2 regions of the Peribacillus sp. B-H-3 genome follow, and region 2 is predicted to be linked to the other one. Evidence: riboswitches for the same ligand, from Rfam matches in the RefSeq annotation. Region 2 holds a riboswitch; the other holds the start of a gene.
The links. Region 2 has a riboswitch for FMN ahead of ribD (bifunctional diaminohydroxyphosphoribosylaminopyrimidine deaminase/5-amino-6-(5-phosphoribosylamino)uracil reductase RibD). Riboswitches for the same ligand answer to the same signal wherever they lie in the genome.

Region 1: linked by a shared signal. The riboswitch ahead of ACN6MY_RS16945 (ECF transporter S component) and the one ahead of ribD (bifunctional diaminohydroxyphosphoribosylaminopyrimidine deaminase/5-amino-6-(5-phosphoribosylamino)uracil reductase RibD) in region 2 are both predicted to bind FMN.

What each region holds. Positions count from the first base shown of each region.
Region 1 covers NZ_CP183879.1:3,399,749-3,411,097, reverse strand. The annotation lists gene serA (phosphoglycerate dehydrogenase) at 1-1,333, opposite strand, end outside; FMN riboswitch at 1,858-1,990, shown strand; gene ACN6MY_RS16945 (ECF transporter S component) at 2,162-2,743, shown strand; gene ACN6MY_RS16940 (ABC transporter permease subunit) at 3,359-4,234, shown strand; gene ACN6MY_RS16935 (ABC transporter permease subunit) at 4,241-5,152, shown strand; gene ACN6MY_RS16930 (ferredoxin) at 5,308-5,556, opposite strand; gene ACN6MY_RS16925 (helix-turn-helix domain-containing protein) at 5,957-6,946, shown strand; gene ACN6MY_RS16920 (RecQ family ATP-dependent DNA helicase) at 6,943-8,460, shown strand; gene ACN6MY_RS16915 (CPBP family intramembrane glutamic endopeptidase) at 8,450-9,031, shown strand; gene ACN6MY_RS16910 (LysM peptidoglycan-binding domain-containing protein) at 9,047-9,811, shown strand; gene ACN6MY_RS16905 (phosphotransferase family protein) at 10,137-10,934, opposite strand; gene ACN6MY_RS16900 (YpbF family protein) at 11,162-11,349, shown strand, end outside.
Region 2 covers NZ_CP183879.1:1,140,273-1,151,621, reverse strand. The annotation lists gene ribE (riboflavin synthase) at 1-49, opposite strand, end outside; gene ribD (bifunctional diaminohydroxyphosphoribosylaminopyrimidine deaminase/5-amino-6-(5-phosphoribosylamino)uracil reductase RibD) at 31-1,137, opposite strand; FMN riboswitch at 1,315-1,445, opposite strand; gene ACN6MY_RS05605 (hypothetical protein) at 1,653-2,267, opposite strand; gene ACN6MY_RS05600 (NADP-dependent oxidoreductase) at 2,605-3,636, shown strand; gene ACN6MY_RS05595 (2-keto-4-pentenoate hydratase) at 4,224-5,003, opposite strand; gene ACN6MY_RS05590 (2-hydroxymuconate tautomerase) at 5,015-5,206, opposite strand; gene ACN6MY_RS05585 (DoxX family protein) at 5,297-5,725, opposite strand; partial or broken gene ACN6MY_RS05580 (dioxygenase) at 5,750-6,534, opposite strand; gene ACN6MY_RS05575 (alpha/beta hydrolase) at 6,560-7,204, opposite strand; gene ACN6MY_RS05570 (helix-turn-helix domain-containing protein) at 7,442-7,981, shown strand; gene ACN6MY_RS05565 (FUSC family protein) at 8,124-8,618, opposite strand; gene ACN6MY_RS05560 (hypothetical protein) at 9,017-9,238, opposite strand; gene ACN6MY_RS05555 (YjcZ family sporulation protein) at 9,963-10,070, opposite strand; gene ACN6MY_RS05550 (efflux RND transporter permease subunit) at 10,624-11,196, opposite strand; gene ACN6MY_RS05545 (hypothetical protein) at 11,247-11,349, opposite strand, start outside.

The DNA of each region.
Region 1 (11,349 bases), 2.3 Mb from region 2:
CAATGTTAAAGCCGTTTAAGCTGACAATTCTTGAATGATAACCCTCAATGTGCGTCCCGCTAATGCCCAGCAGCCCTGTATCTCCTTTTGCAGTGACGGTAATGAGGTTGGAGTAACCGGAAGTTTCTGCCGCAATTTTTTCCCCGATAGTCACTCCGCGTTCTTTTGCCACTAAAAGTGCATTCACCTCATTGACGGGGATATCTAAACGGCTTTTGAAAAAGCCGGATATCAAGCTTTTTGTCAAAATAGAGTGATCAAAATCAAGGTCGCTTCCTGCGTAGGTTACCGATATTTCGTGAATTCCTTCCTTCATGCATTGTGAAACGATGGAGCCCATTTGCTTCACAAGCTGATAATAAGGCTGTACCTTTTCGAATAATTCCCTTGATATCGCAGGAAGATTTATCGAATTGGAAACGGGATTTCCATTTAAAAACTGCAGTACCTCCTGAGCAACCTGTGTTGCCACATTGAGCTGAGCTTCTTTGGTTGAAGCGCCGAGATGCGGAGTAGCAATGACAGCATCCAGCGTAAGCAGCTTATGGCCATGAGGAGGCTCTGTTGCAAATACATCTATGGCAGCACCGGCAATGTGGCCTTCCTGTATCAGGGAATACAAATCATCTTCATTAATAATGCCGCCGCGTGCGCAGTTCAGAAGATATACACCTTTTTTGCAGGTGCTGAGATTTTCTTTGTTTAATAGATTCCTGGTATCTTTTGTCAATGGAGTATGGACGGTAATGATGTCGGCTGTTTTCAGCAGATCCTCAAGAGATAAAGAGAGGACGCCCATCTTCTTAGCTCGTTCTGCTGTCAGAAAGGGATCATAAACCGCAGGGGTCATTCCAAACGCTTTAGCTCTTTTGGCAATTTCACTGCCAATTCGCCCCATACCCACAATCCCCAGTGTCTTTCCGTATAGTTCAGTGCCAGTGAAGGATGAGCGTTTCCATTCTCCATTCTTAAGAGAAGAATGAGCTTGTGGAATATGGCGCATCAATGAAGCCATCATGGCAAAAGTATGCTCAGCAGTGGACATAGTATTTCCGTCAGGTGCATTTACAACAACGATGCCGCGCTTAGTGGCTGCCGGGACATCGATATTATCAATGCCTACACCGGCACGTGCGATAATTTTTAAATTCGGCATACGGTCCATTAATTCTTCTGTGACGGTTGTCGCGCTTCTGACCAGAATCGCATCAACCTGATCAAGCTCTTCTTCCGCTTCTGTTACTGTTTTGTTAATGAGAAGGATATCCGGCGCCTCAAGAAGAGGGCCCAGGCCTTCGGGCTTAATAGCATCAGCAATTAAAATATGATACACCATACACACCTGCCTATAAGAATTTTCTGTCAATTTTACAGAAGGTTTTACGAACTGTCAATTCAGTAAATACTAATGTAAACGCTTAACGGAATTATTATGCCAGAAAGATAATTTCAGAAGGATCTCAGAAAGGCTGTCATCTGTAGAAATTCTGATTCCAAAGAGGAGCTGAAGAAAAAGCAAAAATATTTTTTGGTGCATTCCTTAAAGACTGTGGTTTATTGATGTGTTGCGTGAGGTGTTACCATTGTTAAAACGGGATGATTGGAGTGGAATTCTCGCGGAAAGCGAGCATCTTCGAGCGGAAAAGCTATGGGAAACCTTTATCCTTATATCAATTGCTGAACGGAGGGAATGTGCGGGGCCGCTGCAGGGAAAACTTGTTAGCGGGCTCAAGGCTTGGCTGCCTGTATTGCAGGTCTGCAGACGGGAATTCTGTGGCACTTTATAGAATATAATCAAATGACTATTCAAGAAAAAGAAAATCGTATATAATCTAAAAGTGTAAGATAATTTTATAGGTCTATCTTCGGGGCGGGGCGAGATTCCCCACCGGCGGTGATGAAGGATCATCCTTCTAAGCCCGCGAGCCTTAGGGCAGGATTTGGTGAGATTCCAAAGCCGACAGTATAGTCTGGATGGGAGAAGATGGAGGTTCCGGCAACGTTCAAAACAGCATGTCTGCTGAACGTTTGTTTGCTGATGCCGCTATTTATCCCTTTAATTTCAATGTGAATTAAAGGGTTTTTTATTGGGATCTGCAGGCAAAAATGGAACTGATCCTCTTTTTCGTGGGGTAGACACAAAAAAGAAGGAGAGAGAACTATGAAAGAAAGTAAAGTTAAAAAAATGGTCACAGTGGCGATGCTTGGGAGTCTGGCATATCTTTTGATGCTGCTGAATTTTCCGTTTCCCGGTTTGCCTGCATATCTGAAAATTGATTTCAGTGATCTTCCAGCTTTGGTTGCTGCCTTGATTTTTGGGCCATTGGCCGGAATTCTGGTTGAATTCATTAAAAACCTGCTGGACTTTGTCATGATTGGAAGCCCTACAGGTGTCCCTGTTGGACATATTGCAAATTTTGTAGCAGGGGTTGTATTTGTTCTTCCTGCATACTATATCTATAAAAAAGCCAGCTCTAATAAAGGAATGACATTAGGCCTAGCCGGTGGAGCTGTCTCGATGGCGGTCCTTATGAGCCTGCTGAATTATTTTGTCTTTCTTCCGGCATATACGATGTTCATGGGATGGGCGGCTATGTCTGGCGAACAAACAAGACAGCTTGTAACGACAGCGATCCTTCCGTTCAATATGATCAAGGGTGTATTAATGGGGATTGTATTCATGCTGCTGTTCACGCGCCTTCACCCCTGGATCAATAAACAATCACGCTATAAAAATGCTTAAATTTTGCAGGAAAAGCCGAAAGCTTAACAAGCTTTCGGTTTTTTGTATGCAGTGCGAATTTTTCCTCAGAGCTCATTGGGAACATAAATGGATAACCTAAAAAAGGCTGCCGGCTTTGTTGGCAGCCTTTAGACATTATCGGTGTTTTTTTTGTCTCTGTCCTAATATCTCTAAAGCATAATGTTTTAGGCTGTTTTCGTAAACTTTGCTGCTACCTGAACCAGTGGTTGATTTCCGCTCCAGGATGCTTCGCTTTCCGCGGGGCGTGAGCTGAGCCTCCTCGACTTGCGTCTGCGGGGTCTCATCTGTCACGCTGATCCCGCAGGAGTCTCCGCACCTTCCGCTCCAATCAACCTGCTTTAACAATGGATTTGCCTCGAGTACTTTTTAAGAAACAACAATCTTTGGGAAAAGAGCCTATAATTAAAATGGAACTATTACCATTTTTAACCTTGGAGTATAATGGGAAATAGGTAAGTGGATTTTCCTGAAATTACCCTGCTTTTATTCCGCATACAACAAGCATTATATTTTTACAAAGTTTCATTACTAATTCCAAATCTTCAGGTGCTGAAAGAAATCAGTAAATGATGAATTTGCAGAGGGAGTATATATTTGTTAAAAGGAAAAATAAATTTAAAAACTATTAGCCATCTCATTTTTAATGCTTTTGTATTGTTATGCAGTATTTGTGCAATTTCTTCACTGCCTTCTATTTTATATAAAAATAAAATAATTGGATTTTATCCTGAGCAGTATATACAAAGATTTATCTCAGTATTAATGAATCTTTTTTCAGTTAGAGATAAAAACATTATACTGGGTTTTCATGAAGTTGTACCTTTGTTTAGTTATTTACCTAAAGCCTATACATATTCTATGACCATTTTATTGATATCTCTAATTTTATCAATGATCATCGCTGTTTTAGTTACATATATCTATATTTATCTGCCAAGGAAAGCTAAAAAGATTGTAATGATAATTATTACAATCACTGAAATATTACCTGATATATTTATTATTATTTCTATTCAATACTTTATAATCTATATTTATAAACATACTGGTATAAAGATTTTTCAATTATATGGATTTAGTTCTAATGTTTATGTCATTCCTATTTTTTGTTTAATGATTATTCCGCTGTTTATGTTGATAAGATTACTAATTGCCATTACTGAAGAGGAATATGAAAAGATGTATGTTGAATTTGCAGTAGCGACAGGTGTCTCTAGAAATCAAATTTTCTTTAAACACGTTTTTAGAAATTTATGTTATTCTTTATTGCAATATTTAACAGTAATTTATTGGGTTATGCTGTCTAGCTTGATAATTATTGAATATTTATTTCAAATGAAAGGATTTACCCTTTTAATGTACCGTTTTATGTCTGAAGATGTACTTGCTATAGGCATCATTCTAATTTTAATCCCATATGGAATAATATTTTTATTAATAAAAACAACCGTTATAAAAACGGGAGTGTGATTTATTATGTTGAATTTTATTAAAAAAAAGCCACTGCTAACACTTTTAGTTATATTAATAACGATATGTATCATTAGTTTATTTTATAGTGTAATAGTTAAGGAACATATTAAGGCTGATAGAATACATATAACAGAAAATGGTGATACTGAATTTGCTCCATTTCCTCCATCCATTCATCATCCATTAGGAACTGATAGAGGAGGAAATGATTTAGTTTTAAGAGTACTCGATGGTGCAAAATACACCATTTTTTTCATTACTATAGTATCTCTTGCCAGAATCATAATTAGCATTACATGTGCTTATCTTTTAGTATTTCCACTTAAGAAGGTCAGCAATAAAATACAGCTTTTTTTAATGCCCTTTCAGTATATTCCGGCTTTTGTTTTAGTAAATATTCTTTCTCCAGACCTTATATTCTTGAAGACTCAAATGGGCTATACCAAAATGATTATAATTCAGCTTTTGATCATCATTTTTGTGGGATTTCCTATATTAATAAATACTGTTTCAAATGAAATGAAAGAAATAGTAAAAAGTTCATACATAGAGGCCTCAATGCATTTAGGTGCTTCTAATTGGCGTATCTTAACGAAACATATAGTGCCAGTTATGAAAAATCGCTTAATTAGTTTATTTTTACAGCAAATTTCAGCTAATTTATTACTATTAATTCATTTGGGGGTATTTAAATATTTCATTGGGGGAATAAAGCCGGGGAATATTGCAGCAGATCCCGAAAGAGATGCAAAATACTTATCCCAATCCGGAGAATGGGCTGGTATGATTGGACAGAGCATAAACGATATATTAACTGCTCCATGGATATTATTTAGCCCACTTTTACTATCAGTAATATTTTTAATAATAGTTAACTTACTGTCAAAACAGGAAGTTAAAATAGGCGAAAATTAGAAATTAAATATTTTTAAGAAAGGCTGCTTTCGTAAACTTTGCTGCTTGCTCGATAAATAGACCTTTTAACATGTATGTATATGGAATAAACGGTACCAACACTTTGGGGAAGAATAACAAAAAAAGCCATCCTCATTTTGAGATGGCTTTTTTTGTTATTCGAATTTCATTGCGTCGCCGTCAAATGGTTCATCGGCAACTTTGATTGAATCTGTCGGGCAGCCTTCAAATGCATCCATCATATCATCAAGGAGAACATCTGGAATCTCGACGATGCCTTCATTGTCATCAAGCGTAACAAATGCGATTCCTTCGTCATCGTAATCATAAATGTCTGGCGCAGCAGCACCGCAAGCGCCGCATGCGATACATGTTTCTTTATCAACGATTGTATATTTTGCCATTAATATCCCTCCCGGTAGGTTCAGCGCTATCGCTCCCAAGAGGTTGGAAGCTCTAACTCTTTACTATTGTAAAACTGAAATACAAACTTTTCAATAAAAATCTCTAATACAGCGAGCTGGAAAGAGGGTCCCTGTTATTTTTTCAGTTTGTAAAATGACCATTCACCTGTCAGCTGAACGCTTGCTGAGTCCAAGAAATTTGAAGATTTTATCTTTCATTTTGGCTGTTCTATGTTTCAGGCGGTAATAAATTATCACGGTGATTCCTGCAATTTGATACAATGGAACTAACTTTACTATAGGGTTGTGATGGACATTGATTCGCCACTATTTAGAGGCAGTTATTTTATATAGCATTAAAAAGTTTAAAGGTGAACGCTCGGTTCATGGAATTTATCATATGCTAAAAGGAAAAAAATCGTCACAGACCATCCAGGATGCACACTTCTTCCGCCTGGCTCCCTTGTTTGGGACCGTTCCTTCGCTTTCTAGGGAAGAATTGATGAAAACAGCGGTAGGGCTGGAGAAAAATGGGCTGATTGATTCTGGAACAAGAGAAGATCATTTTATCATCAGCCGGCAGGGAGAGGAACTGCTCACAGATTATCTGGACAAACAGCCATTGCCGGCGGCGCTTAACGGATTGAAATTTCAAAGTGAAGCTTTTGCTTTTTGGGGGCGGCTTTCATTGCTTATCCAATCCCTTTCGCATATTATTCGCTCTCAAAAATCCTTTTATCCGATTCAGCGGAATCTGGGCATACAAAGCTTTGTGAAACAGTTTCTGTCTGGCACAGGAAAAAACCGCCTTCTTTTGGCAGAACATCTTTATTCCGAACTGGTCAGTCTTTTAGAAACAAGGGAAGCACTGGAGCAGAAAATATTTGTGCTGAAATTGTCCGGAAGCCACCGTATAGGCAATACATATAATCAGATTGCTGCAGAGCTTGCAGATGATGAATGGCATATAAAGTTTGTATTCCTGGGTACCATTCATTTTATGATGGAGCAAATATCATTAGGCAAGGGGGATTACCCTTTGCTGGCATCCTTGCTGAAAAATAAGGGAAAAAGCCATAATGATTCCCTGACACAATCGTCAAAAGCTACACTTGACTTTTTGGCAAAAGGCTATTCCCTGCAGGATATAGCGGGAATAAGGAAACTTAAGTCAAATACCATAGAAGACCATATCGTCGAAATTGCACTGGCTGACAAAGAATTTCCGATCCATGACTATGTATCGGAGAAAGAAAAAATGGTCATTTTACAGGCAGCTGGCGAAAGTAAAACTAAACAGTTAAAATCCATTAAAATGCTGGTAAAAGATGAAAGCATCAGCTTTTTTAAAATTCGTCTTGTGCTCGCTAAAGCAGGGGATAACTTATGAATCTACATGCAGCATTAAATAAATATTTTGGTTTTAAGGAGTTCCGCCCCGGCCAGGAGGAAATCATTTCCTCGCTTCTTCACGGGGAGGACACGATTGGCATGCTGCCGACTGGGTCAGGTAAATCGTTATGCTACCAGCTGCCGGCATATCTGCTGAATAAGCCGGTTATTATTGTTTCACCGCTTCTGTCTTTGATGCAGGATCAGGCGGAACAGCTGAAAGCAGGTGGGGAAAAGAGCGTTTTGACGCTGAATTCCTTTTTATCTCCAGCTGAAAAAAGAAAGGCAATCGCAAACCTGCAGGATTTCCGTTTCATATTTATGTCACCTGAAATGCTCGTACTTGAACATGTCAAGGCAGCTTTGATGCGTCTCGAAATCGGATTGTTTGTCATTGATGAGGCTCACTGTATCTCCCAATGGGGTTATGATTTCAGGCCGGAATACCTCGAACTAGGCGTGATTAGAGGGAAATTATCCAATCCGCTTACGTTAGCACTTACTGCTACCGCAACAAGGGAAGTGAGGAGCGATATTAAAGAGAAGCTGGGGCTTAGCTCGTGCCGCGAAGTGATTTCCTCCGTTGACCGTGCCAATATCTCACTTATTGTGGAAAAGCATCATTCTTTTGATGATAAATTAAACCGTTTAAACGAACTGGTCCAATCCTTACAGGGACCAGGAATCATATACTTTTCGAGTAAAAAGGCCGCGGAATCGTCAGCGCAAAAATTATTGGAAATGGGAATAAAAGGGGTCGGCTGCTATCATGGGGGAATGGAACAGGAAAATCGGATTCTGATCCAGCAGCAATTTTTAAACGGCCAGCTGAATATCATCTGTTCAACATCCGCGTTTGGCATGGGTGTCAACAAGGAAAATGTCAGATTTGTCATCCATTTTCACACCCCAGCCAGCATGGAGTCATATGTCCAGGAAATCGGCAGGGCAGGACGGGACGGTTTAGAAAGCCTGGCAGTCCTCCTATATTCCGAAGGAGATGAGGGCCTGCCCATTCGTCTTTTGGAGCAGCAATTTCCTCTTCCCGTCCAGATGGAGGCTGTTTTTTCCTTTATAAGAAATCATGGCGGAAATCTTGATGTGATTTTAGAGGAAGAAGAAAAGCTGATGATGGCATACTCCCTGAATGAAACTCAGTGGGGGTTCATTAAACATTTCATTCAAAATAACCGATTGAGAAGTATAGGGGATATACAAAGAGATATGCAAGAGTATGCAGCTGACAGAACGCAATACAATTTGAAAAAGTTTCATCGCTTTTTCGGATGGCTGCATAGTACATTGTGCAGGCGTACAGGAATTATGGAATATTTTGAAGAGACGCCGGCAGGCAAGAAGGAAAAGGATTGCTGTGACCATTGCGGATTGAGGGCAGAGGACTTTTTTAAAAGCATGCCAGATCAAGGTAATCACGGGGACAACTTTTACTTCAGCTGGAAAGAAGAATTAGCCCGGTTTTTGCTTCTGAAAGATGTTCACGATGAAAAATAAACAAGCGGAATTGATCAAACAGCTCTCAGATAAACAGCTGATCTATAACTTATTTATTACGCAGCTGATATTATTGGCGGCGGCCCTGCTTTTAGGTCTATTTTTATTCCCGGATATCGCCTCATTTACTGCCTTGTTCAGGATAAGCGACATCAATATTGCGGTGATTGGACTGCCGGCAGGAGCTGCTGTTGTGGCTTTTGATATAATCATGATGAAAACCATTCCTGCTTCCTGGCAGGATGATGGCGGCGTCAACGAAAGGATTTTTAAAAGCCTCAGCTATCCGCTGGTGCCTGCAGCTGCCCTGATTGTCGCTTTTTGCGAAGAAGTGCTGTTTCGCGGGGTAATCCAGACAAATATTGGGCTAGTTTGGACAAGCGTTATATTCGCGCTCGTTCATTACCGCTATTTATTTAAATGGTATCTGCTGGTGAACATTGCCGGCCTTAGCTTTTTTATCGGCTGGATTTATAGCGTAACAGGAAATTTAATGGTAACCATCACTGCCCATTTTATTATTGATTTCATCCTGGGAATTATACTGAAAAATAAGCAGGGAAAAGCCTGAAGAAAGAGGATGTTTATGGACACGGAAAGAACTTCACAGCAAGATCAAGCCCATGAGCTGAGAACGAAAGCAGAGAGGCTGAAAACATATCCGCCTCTGCCAAGCAGAAGTGAAATACATCGAAATAAAAAAAAGAAAACCAAATTGAAAATCAAATTTCCTCTGCTTAAGCTGCTGGCCTTATTTTTTATTCTTTTGCCGATTACCATTTACTTTTTGAATGCCCATTTTAAAAGTCCCTTAAAGATACTTTCTCATTCTGAGCCATCCAATGTTGAGCAGGTGGAAATTGTCGATGAACCTGTAAGCACGGCTGGGGAAATTGAGAAAGATGCATCAGGGGAAACGGAGAAGAAATCTGCTGCCCCTGTAAAAACGGAAACTCAAAGTGCGCAGCAGAATGCCGAAACAGCTTCTCCGGCACTTGAGAGGAATGCGGAAACAGCTTCCGCAGCATCTGAGAAAAAAACAGTGCCTGCTTGGACGTCACCAAAGAAGAAAGCTGAAACAGCCTCGGCAGCGCCCAAGAAAGCTGAAACAGCAAAAGCGCAGAAAAAGGCTGCTCCTGTATACAGCGGAAATGCAAAAAGTGCGCCGGCTGCTTCTGCCAGCCACTATAAAATACTGCTGCACACCGTAAAACCGCAGGAAACAATGTACCATATTTCAATGACTTATTACCATTCAAAGGACGGCATACCGCTTATAATGAAGTGGAATCACTTGTCTAGCTACGATTTAGCAGCGGGCCAAATACTTAAAATCCCGATTAAACAATAAATCCAGGGAAATCATGTTTTATGCAAAGCTGCATGGCCAATCAATAAATACAGGATAAGCTATGTTGAATTTGCTGTTGATTGGAACGCAGGGATGCTTGCTCTACGGGAGCATATTATAGTCCTGCAGGATTGTGGCACACCTGCTCCAGTCAACAAAGTGCAAACATCAATAATGTACATTAACAAAGCCGATTTTAAAGGAATCTGGCTTTTTTTAATTTTCCTGTTTTCGAGTATATTGTTGCTGTCCTTCTGGGCAGTCTCCAGTGGGCAGGGCCGAGTATTTAGAAGATCTATTCAAAGCCGGTAATAACAATGTAAAATTAAAAGAATTCATATAACCCATTAGCAAAATAATCATAATCATTATCAGTGATAATTTTTCCTCCATAGCCTTCAAAAAATATTTGTTTATCTATCTCATTTTCAAAAGCATTCCGTTTAGGACGAATAGCTAATGAAACATCAAACCTGGGGTCTCCAAATGCTCCATAGCCCCAATCGATAACTCCAGTAATTACTCCATGTGATACCAATACATTATCTATCGTAAAATCTCCGTGAATAAGGGTTTGATTATAGTCTTTTGGCTGATTTTCTTTTATGCTTTTTAATAACTCTTTAGTTCCGTCTACCTCATGGATTTTACTGTTTTTTTCTGCTTTATACAGCATTAGGTTAAGCCAGCGATGTTCATTTATTAATTCATCGGGACACGGCGTTGAGTGTATTTGAGACAAGATTCTGCCAAAGTTAAATATTATTTCATGACGATTTTCTTTTTTCTTCTCATTGAGTAAAGCTGACGACCTTAAAGTTTCTCCTTCTAAAAAATCCATTAGGATCCAAGAAACAGTATCATTTTCTACCTCTAAAAATTTTTTCACCTTTGGAATGGGCAATTCTGTCTTATTGGTTAAAATGTTTAAAATGAATCGTTCTTTTTTTAATATAGAACAAAACACTTTACCCTTTGTCCTTTTAAGTACAAAAAATCCTTGGTCACTATTAATCAATCCTACATCAGAGGTGTAACCTTGGCGCGGATAGCTTATAGAATTTATTTTATTTAAATATTCTTTTATTTCAACAGGAATTTCGTCCATTCGTATTGGCAGCAACTTACGAACTCCTCCATTACTCCTTATTCAACACCTTGGCTTCACGTATGTTATTTCGCAGGGAAATCAAAAATCCCTTTTAAAAAGCAACAAAGTTTACGAAAACAGTCTTATCTAAAAATCATCCCGTAAGCAGGGCTGCCAGCCCGGTGCCTTTCTTTGCGGAATATATTTGGTACAAGCGCATATAGTTTTCCTGAGAGAATGTTATAAGGGGGCAGACTGTCATGGACTCTGCGATTATAATGCTTGATGAAAATACAGATCAGGCAACAAGGCAAATGCTTCAGAAAGTAATTGAGAAAAAAAGAAAATATGAACGCTTAAAAAACAAGCATATTTTCAGCATTTGGACCTCTATGATTATGGCTGTCCTATTGTTTGGGTATGTGTATTATTATATTGTTGTACCATA
Region 2 (11,349 bases):
TCTTTATGCCGCCGACAGTGCCGATATCTTCTACGATTCCTGTGAACATTTCTCCACCTGCTTTAAACGTGATGTAATTTTGAGGTCTTTCCCGATTCTCTCCACCTTCTCAAATTCCATGGAATATGCATCAGGCATCATCTTCACATTCAGGTCTCCGAACATACCGTGAGCTTTTCCGCCGGCGAGTTTCGGAGCGATATACGTTATCAGGCGGCCTGCAGCATGTTCCTTCAAAAAGCTGGCATTCACTTCGGCACCGCCTTCTACATAAAGGGAAGTGATTCCTTGTTTTGCCAGAACCTTCAATAAATCCATAATTTTTATAGAATCAGATGGCATTTTCAGCACTTTAACTGTGTCTGACTGTATGCGATCTATATTTTTTTGTTCAGCCTTTGAACCTGTAATAATAAGGGTTTTTGCCGTTCCATCTTTTATTGCCGCGCAATCTATAGGCGTCCTTAAATGAGTATCCAGAATGATGCGGACGGGCTGCCTTGCTCCCCGTTCTATTCTGTTCGTCAGCCGCGGATTATCCTTTAAGACCGTATTAATTCCTACAAGAATAGCGTCATGCCGGCTTCTTTCCCTGTGAACGTCTAGCCTTGATTCTTCGCAAGTGATCCACTTGCTGTCACCCGATTCCGCAGCTGTTTTTCCATCAAGAGTCACAGCCTGCTTCATCGTGACAAATGGGGTTCCGGTCCTGATAAAATGAAAAAACACTTCATTCAGCTCATCACCCTTTTCTGATAAAAGTCCGCTATGAACCTCTATGCCTGCTTCTTCAAGCATCTTGATCCCTTTTCCTGCAACAAGAGGATTGGGATCTGCTGAAGATATATACACTTTTTTTATTCCCGCCTTTATAAGAGCAGTTGCACATGGAGGAGTTTTCCCGAAATGGCTGCACGGCTCCAGTGTTACATACATGGAGGCATCCCTTGCTTTTTCGCCAGCCATTTTAAGAGCATGTATTTCTGCATGATCTTCCCCGGCTTTCAAATGCGCTCCCATTCCGGCAATCTCCCCATCCTTGACAATGACAGCACCAACCGCCGGATTAGGCGAAGTTTGGCCTGCAGCCGCAGCAGCAAGACCTAAAGCAATCTCCATATACTCTTGATCGTTCATTCATTCACCCTCTTTTCATGTTTCGGACCATTTAGGTCCTTCTGAAAAAAATAAAAACCTCTCAGGGATTCCTAAGAGGTTTTAAGGGAGAATATGGATTTTTCAGTCATAACCAAATAAGCCTATTACAAAAGTTTTTTTTGCTCCAGACCTTACGATTTATGTCTTTTTTTTCCATACGTCCTTCTCCCATCCAGACTATACTGTCGGCTTTGGAATTTCACCAAATCCTGCCTTATTCAGGCTCGCGGGCTTAGAATTGCTTCATCACCGCCGGTTGGGATTCTCACCCGACCCCGAAGGACTGCGTATTTATGAACTTTCTTGTACTGCAAACAAACCTGCACTTCATCATCCGTTTAACAGATCCAGCAAAAACAGCCATGCTCTGTTTCCCTTCTGATTTGCAAATTTGATTACCTAAGATACTATCACCTTACTAAAAAAAGAACAAGGAATTTATGTCCCTGTTCTTCCATGAAGACTTTTTGAAATAAAGCAGTCGCTTAACTGCCTTACTTCAGCCAGCTATATTCATGATGAATTCTTTTTTTGAAGTATTCCAGATTTCCCATATAGTGCCTCTGATTCAGATAAACAATTAACAGAACTGCTGCATTGACTGCTATGCTTGTCCAAAAAGCAAAGTCAAAACTTTTGAAGTACAGAATACCGATGAGCAGATTTGCAATTAAAGCCAGAAGAAGACTGCAGGCCGCAGCCCTTAAATCACCCGCTGTTTCAAGCAGCTTGTTGTACCTCATTCTCATTTTTTCTCCATTCACATGAATGGAGAAAAATACCTCAAGGTCATACTCCTCGCTGTAATGGAGATTCCTATTTTTCAAAATCAAGCCGAAAAACATGCTGATTTGATAAATTATATAGCCTGCAGGAAGCCCAGCCCCCGCTAAGATTATGGCCACCCCAGCAAGCCAGGCACCATCTTCACCCTTTAGTTCTGATAGGCTATATGACTGGCCAGCTAATATATAAACCAAAACTCCTCCTATGAATATCCATCCTGGAATAATCCACCTTATTAAATTCTTGCTCTCTGCGTTCATTTTTTTCACCTGCTTTCCTTTTAAATGAATGGCTGTTTTCGTTAACTTTGCACTAAGGAACATGGCGGCTGATTTCCGCTCCAGGATGCTCCCTAACTCCTAATCCTGCAGGAGTCTCGCACCTTACGCTCCCATCAACCCGATTAACAATAGAATCGCCTCATTAAAAACAATAATCTTTTAGAAAAGAGCCAAATGAATAGACGGCACCCATCTAGTTATTGATCATTAACTTCCTCAAACCTTTAAATAATTGCTGCACACTGCCAAGTTTTTTTCCTGCATATGTTTTGACTCTGCAATTCTAAAAATGTTAGGCTTTTTGGTAGAACTAACACTTTGCTTGTCATCGTTTTTATTCTTTCTAATTTAAGAGTAATATAAGCTGGGAGGCTATAACATGGGTACAATGAACCAAAAAGAAATTCAGCTTGCAAACCGTCCAAAAGGGTTGCCTGGTATTGAAGACTTTAAATTTGTAACACGTGAAATCCCAGTTCCCGGGGAAAACGAGATATTGGTCAGAACCCTTTATCTTTCAGTTGATCCTTATATGAGAGGAAGAATGCAGGATACTAAATCTTATATCCCTCCTTTTAAGCTTCATGAAGCAATTTCTGGCGGAGTGATTGCCGAAGTGGCAGAATCGAATTCTTCTCATTTTAAGCAGGGAGACGTAGTGATCGGAAATTTAAATTGGGCAGAATATTCGGTGGTGACCGAAAAAGAAATCCGGACCATTGACCCATCTGTTGCACCGGTTACAACCCACTTGGGCATTTTAGGGATGCCAGGATTAACGGCTTACTTTGGACTGCTGGATATTGGGCAGCCCAGGAAAGGTGAAACGGTTGTTGTGTCAGGCGCAGCCGGAGCAGTGGGATCCGTGGTTGGCCAGATTGCCAAAATTAAAGGAGCACGTGTTGTAGGGTTAGCCGGTTCAGAAGAGAAAATCAGCTTGCTGAAGAACGAGTTTGGTTTTGATGAAGCAATTAATTATAAAACAGCCCAAAATATCCGGGAAGCATTGTCTGAGACATGTCCGGACGGAATTGATGTTTATTTTGATAATGTAGGCGGCGAGATAACGGATGCTGTGTTTACTTTATTGAATAAAAATGCAAGAATTCCGCTGTGCGGTTCTATTTCCTCCTACAATGTCGAGGGTGAAGATCTTGGTCCCCGCATTCAGACAGCGATGATTAAAACTAGTGCCTTAATGAAGGGATTTACAGTTGGAGATTACGCCTCCCGCTTCAAGGAAGGAGCAGCCCAATTAGGAAAATGGCTGCAAGAAGGAAAACTTCAATATGAAGAAACAATCATTGAAGGATTCGAAAATACACCAGAAGCTTTTCTGGGACTCTTCAAAGGAACCAACCTTGGAAAGCAGCTGGTAAAAACAGCACATCCAAAATATGCAAAGCTTTAAAAAATCAGAGCGGCAGGAACTGTACACAGGTTCCTGCTGTTTTTTTGGACTCCGCTCCCACACTCTCAAAAAGGGAAACGGAATATTAAAGGAACAAAACCACGTAAAAAAGGAGGACGGATTTTCCATCCAATCCATATTCTATACCCTTAGCTGAACATTGCCTTAGTACAGATGAGTTACAAGCCGTATAAGCAGAAAGCAAGTTGGATTAGGAATGAGAGCGATTATCTGCTAAACGACAATATAAACACGGAGATTTTTCTCCTTCGATATTTAGGAAAATTGCTCGTGCGGATTTAGCGGCATTTATGCTAAGTACAATTGAAAATGAAACGTATATGAAGCAATCCACGTATATACATGATTAATAGTTAAACTAACAATTAGTATAAGCAAATATATGAAAAGGGAGCAATGCAAAGTTGTAAGGCATCGCCCCCTTTTCATATTTGGTTTCCCTTCAAATTGGAAATACACCTTAACAAAAATTTAGGGTTGACAAGCATTCCAAATTTAAACAACTATCTCCCCAAAATCGCAGAAGAAATTACACAGCGGTGTTCATTTTTTTACCTATTCTTAGCTCAATGAATATGAAAAGATACTTGACCCATTTGATCATATTCCGTTATTACATGGTCACCTTTCTTTAAGAAGACAGCCTCCGTCATTCCTCCTGTCAGAATGACGGAACCCTTTTTAATCTTCCCCTTTTTTTCCTCATGTAGCATGGTAGACAACATCGCAACAGAGTTTGCGGGATTTCCTAGGACCGCTGAACTTTTCCCACATGCTCTTACCTCCCCGTTTATGGCCATGGTTACCTCAATCGAATCCACTGCAAAATCATGAGGTCTGTATAATCGACTCCCCAAAATAACCCTTGATGCAGAAGTGTTATCGGCGATCACATCGGGTAGTTGAAACCGAAAATTCTCATATCGGCTATCAATAATCTCAAGGGCAGGCAGAATCCATTGCGTTTTTTCTAAAACTTGTTCACCCGTAATACCTGGTCCTTCAATATCTTCCCCAAGTATAAACGCAATCTCAGCCTCCACCTTGGGATGGATGAAATCTTCCATTATGATTTGACCTTTATTTGGGACATTCATATAGTCAAGAATGTACCCGTAAATAGGGACACCGATTTTCATTTGTTCCATTTTTGCCCGACTGGTAAGGCCCATCTTGTAGGCCGTCACCTTATGGCCTGAGTCAATTTTTAACTTTACCAGTTCCTGTTGTACCTTATATCCCATTGCTACATTAAAATCTGCATGCTGATCGGTAATACAAGAAATTGCTTGTTTTTGTTTCTCAGCTTTGATTAAACTTTGAGCAATACCCCTGTAGTTAAGCATTGATACCCTCCCTATTCCAGCATCTCACTTTTTAGCATATCTCCCACCGCAAAACGATTCTTGGGAACTTCATTCACAATAACACGAATACTTGTCATAGGAGCCCCAAGCGATTCGTGAACAGTACGTGCAACATTACGTATACATGTTTCAATTGTTTCTTGATCTCTACCTTCAATCAATGTAATTTGAATAATCGGCATAGGCTATCCCTCCACGTAATAAATGACAAAAAGAAAGCACTACCTCTGGAAATGAAGTAATGCCTTATTAAAAGTGCTTATTCAAGGGAATTAGATGATAGATGTAGTTTTTTCCTTCTCTTGTCCTTTAAAAATAAAGGAATCCAGTGCATAAGCATTAGATCCGGTAATAGCAAGAGATGCTGCTATTGCTAAGAATGCCAAATCCAATTCATATCCGGCCATCTTTCCATTTCCTAAAAAACCTACATCTAATTTCACCTTTACGATGGCTCCTACCATTAGTAGGACAAACAAAGCAGATACAAATCTGGTAAATAACCCAAATACTAAGGCAAGACCGCCCACAACTTCTATTACAGCAACTCCATAGGCTAGAAATCCTGGCAGTCCAATACTTTCAAACCAGCCAACTGTATTTTCAATTCCGCCCTGGAATTTGGTTAATCCATGAACAAAGAAAGTTATTCCTAATACGACTCTTAAAAGTAAACTGCTTATTTTAAAATAGTTATTCATTTTTCTTTCCTCCTAGTAAATTTACTACAATCCAAACTGCCAAACACTATGACTAAGATTCCCGTATCGATAACTGCGATGCAATAGTCTTGCATTTCTTTCTTGATTGCTGCCCCCATAGCATAAAAGATTGGAATAAAGTGTTCCTTTCCGTATAAAGGTACTGCCATATCAGCAGCAGGAGCCAACGAGTCATAATTAAATAATGATTCTAAATCCCAATTGTTTATATGCTCACCTAGCCAATCATCGAAATTAAGAGCCCATTTATCTATTGATCCATCATCGTTACCCATTTTTAAGGCTCTTAGGTTATGAACAGTTCCTCCACTAGCAATAATAAGGATATCCTTCTCTCTGAGTTTTGTTAGTGACTTTCCAATTCGATATTGCTCCTCTGGCTTAAGATGAGCGTTTACAGACATTGAAATGACCGGAACATCTGCATTGGGAAAAAGCATCTTGAGAACTACCCAGGCTCCATGATCTAATCCACGTGTGGAATCAATTCCATAAGGAATACCCAGTTTTATGAACAAGTCTGTAATATCCTTAGTGACTTCCTTTTTGCCCTTAGCAGGATATTTAATGCGGTATAAAGCATCTGGAAATCCACCGAAGTCATAGATCGTCTCAAATTCATCTACATCACTCACCTTTTGAGTAGATGATTCCCAGTGTGCCGAAAACAGCACAATCGCTTTGGGACTTGGAAGTGTTTGGCCTAACGAATGTAAAAACTGAGTATATTCATTATTTTCAATGGCTAAAAGTGGTGCTCCGTGAGCAACAAATAAAGACGGCAGCATGTCCTATTCCTCCCTTATCTTTTTATTATTGACTTAAATTATCAAGGATCCATTTCGTAAAATCTTTTTGGTTCTTTAATGAAACGGTATGCCCTTCAGAATAGGATTGAAAGGTTACTTGTGCACCTAATCCCTGAAGGAAATCATTGCTTTCTAATCCCCATTGATAAGGCAGAACCGTGTCAAGTTCGCCGTGAGAAATAAACAAAGAAAGCTGATCAACAGGTTTAATACTGTATTCTTCCTTGACGAATCCGGGAATATATCCACTCAGAGCAACAATTCCTTTGATTCTATTTCCTAATGTTAAGCCAAGCGTCATGGATAAAATGGCTCCCTGGCTAAATCCAAGTAGATATAAATGATCGTGATTTAGCGGATATTGTTCAGTTGCATAATCAATAAAACTAGTCAACTGAATGATTGCATGGTCAAATACTTCCCTGTGCGGTTTTCCAAATCCTTGAATGGAAAAATAGGCGAAGCCCGGTGGTTGAGATAATGGACCGCGAACACTAAAAATGTAAAACCTTTCTTCTAACCCATCGACTATCGGCAACATATTTTGTTCATTGCTACCCATTCCATGCATGACAAAAATAGCAGGATAGGTTTTATTGGGCTCAACCTGTGATGGTTTGTGAAGTTCATAAATCATGGGTGAATTCAAAATTACATCATCCCTTCTTGGATTATTACTCTAAAGAAACCAAACATAAATTTTTATTAATGCAGAATTAATATTCATATTAAGAAACAAAAGGTCAAAAAAATAATTACTGCGCCTTTGTTTTCTTCTATGAATATTTGTTATCTATAAAATAACAGCGAATCAGGTAGAATGTCAATGTTTTTTTTGCTAATATATAAATAAGTTTCTTTTTAAAAAACACTAGAGGTGATTAAGCTGGATATTGGAACAAAAATTCGAGCCATACGAAACAGAAAGAAAATTACCATTGCTCAAATGTGTGAAGGAACAGGTCTTTCTAAAGGTTTCATAAGCAATGTTGAAAACAATAATACTTCACCTTCTATTAATACACTAAGTACCATTGCAAATTTTCTAGGGGTTCCTTTGCCTTATTTACTTTTAGAGAAGAAACAACACATGCGTGTTGTTAGACAAGATGAAAGAACAAATTCTTCGTTTAATAACTTAAAGATAGAGCATTTGGCTTCAAAGGGGGGCCTAAGGACCATGATAGTTGAATTCCCCCCCGGAGCCTCCATTGGGGAGCCAAATTCACACGAGGGAGAAGAGTGTCATTTAGTATTAGAAGGGAAAATTCTGGCTGAACAAGGAGAGGACTCCTTTATTGTAGAAGAAGGTGACTCCTTTAGCTGGAATGCGAGTGTCCCTCACTTCGTGAAAAACATTGGTGATCGCAATGCAGTTGTCTTCATCTCAATTTATTCTGATACTGAATTGAAGGATATATTATAAAAAACAATGGGTTGCTGTAACAGCTGTAGCAACCCTTCTTCTTTAACTGTTGACTCCGAAAATAGATATTCATATTGAAGATGCTATTCATCGTAGCCATCAATGTACAACAGTTAAATTGGACTTCCAGTTGCCGGAGAAATTACGAAACTTTTTGCTTGCTCGGTAAAATTAGACGGAACCAAACTAACTGTATAAAAACAGCTACAATTACACCGATAAGAGTATCTCTCATTCTGTCCATAACATAATGATTCTTTTGATGTTCAAACACAAAGACAAATAATATCGTAAGGGAGACTTGATGAAGGACAGTCTTATCAAATTTTAACCACTTTGTAATAAAACCTCCCAAAAGAATCAATAGCCCTAAGTTCCATCCATTTATACTCATATGGGTTGAGATTATCACATTAAAAGAAATACCAATTATAGTTCCCGTTACGCGTTTTATGGATAAACGTAAAGTTTTATGATATGTGGATTGTAGACATAAGATAACCGATAGTGGAGCTAAGTAAGGATGATCGGAACCCAATAATTTTGCTAATTCCCATGAAAAAGCAGATCCTATTGCCATGTTCCATATTAGAATAGATAAGTTCTCATTTTGGAGTTCAAAATTCTTTGTTTTCATATTCACCTCGTACTATTACATGTTTTTTTTAGTATCTTAGTAAAGGTGAATTTTATGTATATTGAAGCATTTTTTAAAATTAGATATTTGAACAAGTAAATCTCAACACAAAAGTTCTGCAAGGCGAAGCTACACAGTTTCGTGTTATTAGGAAACACTATGATGGCTGAGTATATTATGAGTGTTTTTGGCAATTAAAAAGTACTGTTTAGGGCAGTATGTTTTTCGAATGTAAAAAAGACGGAAATATGTAAGACGTTAGTTTAAGTACAATCCTTCACAAATTTTGTATTAAATAAGAAAAAAGCCCCCAAAGCATCTCTCAACAAGCTAGTGAATTTTCTGCTCATTTACTTTTTTTTATACCATTTATCTGTTTTAAATTCCTCTGGAATATATTACTCAACAGGTTCATCAAATCCTAATTGTTCAAGGATATCAAACCATAAATCTCCGCTAGTTCCATTTGGAAAGTATGCAGTGACTCCTTCAAAATTGCTCCTCCATTTTGTTTCCGCTGGAAAAGACTGACTAATACTTTGACCAACATGTATTTGAGAACCGGTCCAATAAATTTGTAAATTGTCATCTAGATCATACCAATAAAATTCACCCATCAAAGGATCTTCATCTTTGGCATAATAAAGTAGAAGAAGAGCTGACTTTGATTCTTATGAAAGTTGGCCATATATTGAAGCTTGATTTTAGGCCAAAATAAGCCGTATTCCAGGTTTTTCAGTTTGGGAAATAATAAGAAATACGGTCAATTCTTAAAAATGCTTTTCTTTGATTTTTTTCCGTTTAGCTTCAGATTTCTGAATTTTACATAAATTTACATAGTCTAGCGCAACTGTGAAGCTTCGTCATAAGCAGTCTGAGAGCTATCCCTCCCAGATGGCTTTTTTCTTTTGCGTAATTTTTCGTACAAGCTGGGCTAACGTCCGTTTCACTTAATAACAACCGACAATAGGATATAACACGCTGTAGTTTGTCCATTACGGCCATATAAAAGGGGGATTACTATGCCAGAGTTAATGCGACACATGGGCCGCGAGGTTATTGTGAGGGATCGTGATGGTAGAGAGCATCGTGGGATAATGGAAGCCGTTGACCCACCACGGGGAGTATTTATTCGTACCGGGTTCAGGAGACGCTTTTTTCCCTTCATTTTTACAGCTGCTATTTTTTCATTCCGTAGAAGACGCATATTTTAGGAAAAATAGTTTCGGATAAAACAGTGGCATCGATTAAGTCGGATATATTCCGGCTTGTTTTTTTGTTTTTTTGTGAATTTAAAAAGCCTATTAAAAGGGTTTTCCCCAATTAACAGGCTTTTTTTTGCTATTAATAGCCGCCCATGAAGCAAGAGCAACCGATGATGATTAACAAGATAAACAATACTACGATTAGAGCAAATCCGCTACCCATTCCTCCACCATATCCATCTGCCATATTATCCACCCCTTTGCGAAAATTCTTGGTATCACAATTTATCCTATGTACAAACAATCACAACGGACAGGGCTTTTAACAAGGTTTTTGTCCATTTTTGCAACTAAAAAAGCGCAGGTGTTATGCTGCGCAATTTATGCGCCGGTGCATGGGTTGGATATACCTTTCATTAACAGTTGTCGTTAATCTGACATCCGCTAGGTAATAAACTCACTGAAAGAGAAGCAGAATAGGTACCAGCAGCTAAGAACACTAAGATAGAACCAATAATCATTGCTTTTATATGTTTAAAAGCAGATTGCAAGATTGGTTTCATTTTTGAATCGAGTTTAACTGTTTTATTTTCCCCGTGGCCACCTTTCCATCCCATAAAAGCAAGAGAAGGGATGACAAGCATCGCAACAAAGAATGAATTGATAAGTGCGATTACAACCGACCACGCAAACCCGCTATAAGATGCACTGATTTACAGTATCCAATTGAAGATGTCCAATACGGTTTTTTACTTGGCCTGCCACATCAGTAATATTGGCCGATGGTGCCTTGATAACATTTAAAGTAACACTTGTGCTCCATTAGTTCTAGAAACCGTTTTAACATCGTTTAAAGAATGAGTGATGGTACCAAACGCTGATACAGGAATCGCATTTCCTTCCTTATTCTTAATCGTTGCGTTTTCCATTTGTTGCACTGTTAATGGTAAACCATCGAAAGATACTGGTATTGATAATTGATTGTTTACAATATTCCCTTGTGGCATGGATGGAACAGCCAACGCAAATGATTTATTCACATCATCCAATGTTAATCCGTTTTTCACAAGGTCTTTCATGCGGACAGTTAACACATATCCATCTTTTGCTCCTCCGATGACGGATACATCTGATACACCAGGAACAGATTTTAATTGCTTCACAATTTCCTGTGCTGCAGTGGAACGTAAAGTTTGTTCATCCAATTTTGAACTTATTACGCTGTAAGTTAAAATTGGGAACGAACTAGTTGTTAAACGTGTTACTGACGGCGTGCTTGTAATAGTTGATGGAATATTTGCATTAGCCAACACTTTGTTTACTTGATCTTCTGCCATTTTCATGTCTGTATCCATAAGGAAATACAAACTCATGAACAAGCCGCCATCATAAGATGTGCTTTCCACATTAGAAAGTCCGTCTACTACTTTGACAGCACAGCCAGATTATCGGTAACTTGCTGCTTTACTTGTTCAGCCTGTAAACCAGGCACTCTCATACTGACAGAGAGGATTGTATTATTAATA